DNA from 3 places in the Streptomyces shaanxiensis genome. Region 3 is predicted to be linked to each of the others. Evidence: riboswitches for the same ligand, from Rfam matches in the RefSeq annotation. Region 3 holds a riboswitch; each other region holds the start of a gene.

Region 1 (2,257 bases), on a different contig from region 3:
TCCACCGCGGCCGAGACGATCGTGGTGACCGCCTTGAAGGTACGGATTCCCTCGTACATGCGCTCGCTGGTGTACGCCACCTTTCGCTCCCCGATCCGGTCGACGCCGGGGACCACGGTGGCGGCCATCGCGAGATGCTCGGCGTCGAACTCGACGGCCACGGTGAACGGACCGGCGCTCACCGGCTGCTGACGGACCGCCAGCGCGGCCGCCTCCTTGGCCGCGGCACGGATGTCGGCGGCGGTCCTGGCCGGCGTTCGGCACACGGCCGCGTACCGCGACACATGGTCCTTGACGGCGACCTTCAGCGCCTCGGGCGCGTACCCGAGCGCGTCCTCGCAGGCCACGTCGTCGCCGGTGACGAGGACGACGGGGACGCCGTACTCGGCGACGACGTGCGCGTTCAGCAGCCCCTCGCTCGCCCGTACGTCGTTCAGCCACACCCCTGTGATCTGGTTCGCGAGGTAGGTGTGCGCGAGGACACCCTCCATCCCGGCGCCCGCGTGGTAACCGACGAAGGCGATGCCGTCCACGTCGCCGTGCTGCACGCCCTCGACCATGGACAGCGCCTTGTGCCGGCCGGTGAGCATCTCGGCCCGCTCGTCGAGCCGTTCGAGCAGCAGATTGCGCATGCTCCAGTGGGCCTCGTTGATGAGGACGGAGTCGGCGCCCCCGTCGAAGAAGCCCAGCACGGCGGCGTCGACGTCCGAGGTGAACATCCCCCGGCACCGCTCCCACTGCGGCGTCCCCGGCAGCACGTCGCCCGGCCAGGTCACGCCGGTGGCGCCCTCCATGTCGGCGCTGATGAGGATCTTCATGTTCCGTCACGTTACGCGCCGACGAGGGAACCCGCCATGAAGGGGACGAACGCCACTTTCACGCCCCCCAGGCGCGCTTGTCAGCCACCCTGTGCGGGCACTACTGTCACCACGCCTTGGTGAACGGGAAATCCGGTGTGATGCCGGTGCGGCCCTCGCCACTGTGAATCGGGAAGTCCGGCTCCAGCCCTCACGGGCAGCCACTGGGTCCTAGGACCCGGGAAGGCGGAGCACGGGCGGTGGTACCCGTCAGCCAGGAGACCGGCCAAGGCGCGTCAACCATCCACGAGGTGCTGGAGAGGGTCTGCTGAGCCATGCACATAGCCGAGGGTTTCCTCCCGCCGGCGCACGCGGTCGCCTGGGGCGTCGCGTCCGCGCCGTTCGTAGTCCACGGAGTCCGGTCACTCACCCGTGAGGTCAGGGAGCACCCGGAGAGCACACTGCTCCTCGGCGCCTCCGGAGCCTTCACCTTCGTCCTGTCCGCGCTGAAGCTGCCCTCGGTGACCGGCAGCTGCTCGCATCCCACCGGCACGGGGCTCGGCGCCATCCTGTTCCGGCCACCGATCATGGCGGTCCTGGGCACCATCACCCTGCTCTTCCAGGCGCTGCTGCTCGCGCACGGCGGTCTGACCACGCTCGGCGCCAACGTCTTCTCGATGGCGATCGTCGGCCCCTGGGCCGGATACGCGATCTACAAACTGCTGCGCCGCTACGACGTGCCGCTGATGGTCGCCGTCTTCTTCGGGGCGTTCCTCGCCGACCTGTCCACCTACTGCGTCACCAGCGTCCAGCTGGCGCTCGCCTTCCCCGACCCGAGCAGCGGATTCCTGGGCGCGCTCGGCAAGTTCGGGTCCATCTTCGCCATCACCCAGATCCCGCTCGCGGTCAGCGAGGGACTGCTCACGGTGCTCGTGATGCGGCTGCTGGTGCAGTCCAGCAAGGGGGAACTGACCCGGCTGGGCGTGCTCCTCACCAAGAAGCAGTCCGCGACCCAGACCGAGGCGGTGGCCCGATGAGCAAGAACACGAAGATCAACGTCCTGCTGCTGCTCGTCGTGGCCGCCCTCGCCGTGCTGCCGCTGGCCCTGGGCCTCGGCGACCACAAGGAGGAGCCGTTCACGGGCGCCGACGGCGAGGCGGAGACGGCGATCACCGAGATCAAGCCGGACTACGAGCCCTGGTTCTCGCCGCTGTACGAGCCGCCGTCGGGTGAGATCGAGTCGGCCCTGTTCTCCCTCCAGGCAGCGCTCGGCGCCGGTGTCCTCGCCTACTACTTCGGGCTGCACCGCGGGCGGCGGCAGGGAGAACAGCGGGCGCTCGCCCAGCGGGAGACCGAGGCCACACCGGACGAGTCCCCCGCCGAACGGGCCTGAGCCCGCGTGCTGCCGATCGACGCGGCGGCGCACAGCAGTCGCTGGCGCCGCCGTCACCCCGTGGACA
Region 2 (2,257 bases), on a different contig from region 3:
AGCTCCAGGAACTCCTCGATGTCGGAGTGCCAGGTCTCCAGGTAGACCGCGGCGGCACCCTTGCGCCGGCCGCCCTGGTTCACGGCGGCGACGGAGGCGTCGAGCGTCTTCAGGAACGGGACGATGCCGTTGGAGTGGCCGTTGGTGCCGCGGATCAGCGAACCGCGGCTGCGGACGCGGGAGTACGCGATGCCGATGCCGCCGGCGTGCTTCGAGAGGCGGGCGACCTGGTGGTAGCGGTCGTAGATGGAGTCCAGCTCGTCGAGCGGGGAGTCGAGGAGGTAGCAGGACGACATCTGGGGGTGCCGGGTGCCGGAGTTGAAGAGGGTGGGGGAGGAGGGGAGGTAGTCGAGGCGGCTCATGAGCCCGTAGAGCGCGGCGACTTCATCGACGGAGCGGACGGTGTCGTCCTCGGCGAGACCGGCGGCGACGCGCAGCATGAAGTGCTGGGGCGTCTCGATGACCTTGCGGGTGATCGGGTGCCGGAGCAGGTACCGGCTGTGCAGGGTGCGCAGGCCGAAGTAGCCGAAGCGGTCGTCGGCGCCGGTGTCGATCAGGGCGTCGAGGCGGGCCGCGTGGATCCGCGCGAACTCGGCGGTCCGGTCGGCGACGAGGCCCTCGCGGTGCCCGACCGCGACCGACTCGGTGAAGGACGTGACGCCCTGCGAGGCGGCCTCGGCGGCGATGGAGATGGTCAGCAACCGGGCGGCCAGCCTGCTGTAGGCGGGGTCCTCGGAGATGAGGCCGGCCGCCGCCTCGGTGGCCAGCTCGCGCAGCTCCGCCTCGTCGGCGCGGGCGGACCGGCCGCGCAGCGCGGCGGCGGCGACCCGGCCGGCGTCGGCGTCGGGGAGGTCGGCGGTCAGCTCGGTCAGGGTCCGCAGCAAGGCGGTTCCCGGGGCGTCCTCGTCGATGGCGACGGTCGGGACGGCTGAGGCCGGATCTGCTGGCGCGATGGTCACGTGGGGGCTCTCCCTCGCTCGGCACGGGGGCCTTGCGGAGGGCAGGGGGCAGCACACGAGCGCACGCGGCGTCGCGTCCACCGACCCACTCCACGAGGCCCGGACGTCAGAGCGCACCGGCCGGGTGGCCGGGCGCGCTGTCGGCAGGTCCTCGGACTGACTCCTGTGCGCGCCGTGTCCCGGGAACCGCGTCCCGGGAGCAGACATGCACAAGTACACCGTTGCGGGACAGTTCCGGATTCGCACCGGATTCCCCTGCGGCGACAGCGAGGACGAGCATACATCTTGTGCTCACCCGCCACGCCACCCCCAGATGTTGTGTCGCGCTGGTTTCAGAGCGTCAACTCATAGGTGAGAAGAGTGATGTCGGTGAGGTGCGGGATCGGATTCCAGTCCCGATCCGGTGTGCGGACGAAGCCCAGACGTTCGTAGATGCGGTGGGCGCCGTGCATGGTGCGCTGGGAGGACAGGACGATGCGTACGCAGCCCTCCGTGGCCCGTGCGCGTTCGACGCAGGCGCGTACGAGGGCCTCGCCGGCTCCGCGTCCCCGCGCCGTGTGATCGACGGCGAGCATCCGGATCTCGGCCTCGCCGGAGCGGGCTATGTCGGCCATGGGGCCGCCGGACGGGACGAAGGTGACGCCGCCCAGGAGCTTGTCGCCGTCGGTGGCCACCAGTACCTCGGCGGCGGCCGCCCGCCTTGCCACGTCCTTCAGTACGCCGAGGTACTCGTCGTGCTCGCCGAAGTCGAGGAGGCCGTCCTGGAGGTAGGCCTGGGCGGTGATCTCGCCGAGTGCCTCGTACTCGGCGGGTCTCGCCTGCCGGATCACGATGTCCATGCGGCCGAGTCTGCCGGACCGGTACGGCGGCGGCCTGGGGTTTTCGCCGAGGGCCGCCGGGTTGCGGGGAGTTCCGGGAGTGCTTCCATGGAGGTAGGTGTCGGCGCCCGCGGTCCCTCCGTTTCGAGAGCCTTCTCGGAAGGAGACGCACGATGACGAGGGTCGTCCGATGACGAGGGTCGTCCGTCACCCGCCCGGCAAGGAGCGGCCGCGCAACGCGCCGATGGCGACACTGGCTCCGAGGCGGGCGGGCAGCTGGGCCAGGCGGGGGTTCGTGGGCCACTGGCACCGGCTGACGATCCGTCTGGAGGCCCGCCGCGGCACCACCCGCCCCAGGAAATGGCGCCGCTGGATCTCCTACACCAACGTCACCCGGGCCGTCTGGATCGTGGCCGCGCTCGCCCTGCTCGCCTGGGCCGTGCAGGGCCTGTACATCGTGATCACGAGTAACACGACCCG
Region 3 (2,257 bases):
AACTGACGCGCTTCGACAGCCGTACGGCCCGCTCGATGTCGTGGACGGCGACGGTGCGCCCCGCCCCGTTGAGGACGGGCCGGTGCTCGACCCGCCCGCCGTACGACAGGGTCCCGCCCAGCCGAACCCCGAGCGCCCCCGCGAACGAGGCCTCCACGGGGCCTGCGTTGGGGCTCGGATGCTTGGCGGCGTCGGCGCGCCAGGCCCGTACCGCCCCTCGGGGATCGCCTCCGGCGACCGTCGCGAGTACGGCTGTCAGCCGCGCCCCCGGCCACCCGGCGACGTCGTCGAGCCGCGCCGAAGCCCACCCGTACCGCCGAAACCGGGGCGACCTGTGCCCCACCATGGCGTCCAGCGTGTTGACGGCCCGGAACCCGAGCAGCCCCGGCACCCCGCCGACGGCGCCCCACACGAGCGCCCCCACCACCGCGTCGGAGGTGTTCTCGGCGACGGACTCCACGACGGCCCGCGCGATCCCGTCGGCGTCCAGCGCCTGCGGATCCCGCCCGCACAGATGCGGCAGCCGTTCCCGGGCCCCCTCGACGTCCCCCGTCTGCAGAGCACGCCCGATGACCCGGGCCTCGCGCGCGAGCGAGGTCCCGCCGACAACGGCCCAGGTGGCGGCGGCGGTCAGTGCGACGGAGGCGGTACGGGACGGACGGACGGCTCGCTGCGCGACGGCACCGAGCGCCACGGCACCCCCCGCACACACGGCGGTGTGCAGCGCGCCCCACCCCCGGTGATCCCGCCACGCCACCTTCTCCACGGCCCCTGCGGCCCGCCCGAACGCGGCGACCGGATGCCCGCGACGCGGATCGCCGAGCAGCAGATCACCGAGAAGTCCGGCGGCGGCGCCGTACGCGAAGACGCGATCGGCACGCATCGGGGTCAGCCGGCGTTCGGTTCAGACGAGGGTCCGAGACTGCATGTCGATCGGCAGGCGAGCATCGCGTTATGTCCTCACTCAGGGTGTCCACGCCCTGGTACGACGAGACCGGCGGCGAGAGTTCCTGGCTCCCGGGGCTATCTACCCCGGTGACAGTGGCGGGACCGCGCCGGATTCACACCGGCTTCCTCTCCTGCCGCCGTATATGGCTCCGGCAGTCCACCATGGGGTTGGAAGGGGCGTCAACTTGCCTTTGACCTGCGACGGGAGAGTGTGCGAAGGCCCACACAGACGTGAGGTGCGGGACGGTGGTCCGTCCCGCACCTCAGGTGTTCTCGCGCGCTGTGCGTCAGGCCACGATCAGATAGATCCCGTACCCCACGGCAGCCGCGCACGCCGCGAAGCACGCATACGCCCCCGTCACCGCGAGCGCGGCCGAGCCCCCCTGCGCGGAGGCCTTCTCCTGGCGGGACAGGCCCGCGATGCCGAGGGTGAACAGGCCCACCAGGGCCACGGTGACCACGAGGCTGACGCCGAAGACGGAGCCGAGAGCTGCCCAGTCGATCTTCATGCTTCTACTTCCTGAGGAGATAAGTCGAGTAACCGGGCGGGAGTCAGACGGTGGCCTGCGAAGGCGCTGCCTCGGAGGCGGGGGCCGGAATCGTGGCCGACAGGTCCTCGGTCGCCGTGCCCGCCGGAGGCGGGGTCACCGCGGCGATGGCGGTGGTCACCACGCCGGCCGGCTCGTCGGTCTCGTTGACGTTCGTGTGGTCGACGACCTCGCGGCGGGAGACCTTCCAGATCGCGGCGCTGGAGGTGACCAGGAAGACCGCGACGAGGGCGGTGCCCCAGGCGCCGAAGCCGGTCACGTACTCCGCGAGTGCGCCGACCAGGGCCGCGGCCGGGAGCGTGAGGCCCCAGGCGACGAACATGCGGGTGGCGGTCGACCAGCGGACCACGCCGCCCTTGCGGCCGAGGCCCGCGCCCATCACCGCGCCGGAGACGGAGTGCGTGGTGGAGAGGGAGAAGCCGAGGTGGGAGGAGGCCAGGATGACCGTCGCGGCGCTGGTCTGGGCGGCGAAGCCCTGCTGCGGCTGGAGGTCGGTCAGGCCCTTGCCCATGGTGCGGATGATGCGCCAGCCGCCGAGGTAGGTACCGAGCGCGATGGCCACGCCCGCGGAGAGGATGACCCACATGGGCGGGTCGGAGTCGGGGGCGAGGGTGCCGCCGGCGACCAGGGCGAGGGTGATGATGCCCATCGTCTTCTGCGCGTCGTTGGTGCCGTGGGCGAGGGAGACCAGGCCGGCGGAGGCGATCTGGCCGGCGCGGTAGCCCTTCTTCGAGGCGTTGCCGTCCGCCTTCTTGCCGAGG

What was found. Region 3 has a riboswitch for cobalamin ahead of ABD932_RS42570 (cobalamin biosynthesis protein). Riboswitches for the same ligand answer to the same signal wherever they lie in the genome.
Region 1: linked by a shared signal. The riboswitch ahead of ABD932_RS15125 (energy-coupling factor ABC transporter permease) and the one ahead of ABD932_RS42570 (cobalamin biosynthesis protein) in region 3 are both predicted to bind cobalamin.
Region 2: linked by a shared signal. The riboswitch ahead of ABD932_RS27065 (ribonucleoside-diphosphate reductase subunit alpha) and the one ahead of ABD932_RS42570 (cobalamin biosynthesis protein) in region 3 are both predicted to bind cobalamin.

The regions. Positions count from the first base shown of each region.
Region 1 covers NZ_BAAAZY010000010.1:235,785-238,041, reverse strand. The annotation lists gene ABD932_RS15130 (M55 family metallopeptidase) at 1-818, opposite strand, end outside; cobalamin riboswitch at 919-1,102, shown strand; gene ABD932_RS15125 (energy-coupling factor ABC transporter permease) at 1,133-1,834, shown strand; gene ABD932_RS15120 (energy-coupling factor ABC transporter substrate-binding protein) at 1,831-2,190, shown strand; gene cbiQ (cobalt ECF transporter T component CbiQ) at 2,197-2,257, shown strand, end outside.
Region 2 covers NZ_BAAAZY010000012.1:894,136-896,392, forward strand. The annotation lists gene ABD932_RS27065 (ribonucleoside-diphosphate reductase subunit alpha) at 1-959, opposite strand, end outside; cobalamin riboswitch at 1,085-1,239, opposite strand; gene ABD932_RS27070 (GNAT family N-acetyltransferase) at 1,292-1,798, opposite strand; gene ABD932_RS27075 (NACHT domain-containing protein) at 1,968-2,257, shown strand, end outside.
Region 3 covers NZ_BAAAZY010000036.1:23,884-26,140, forward strand. The annotation lists gene ABD932_RS42570 (cobalamin biosynthesis protein) at 1-883, opposite strand, end outside; cobalamin riboswitch at 983-1,128, opposite strand; gene ABD932_RS42575 (hypothetical protein) at 1,236-1,457, opposite strand; gene ABD932_RS42580 (inorganic phosphate transporter) at 1,501-2,257, opposite strand, start outside.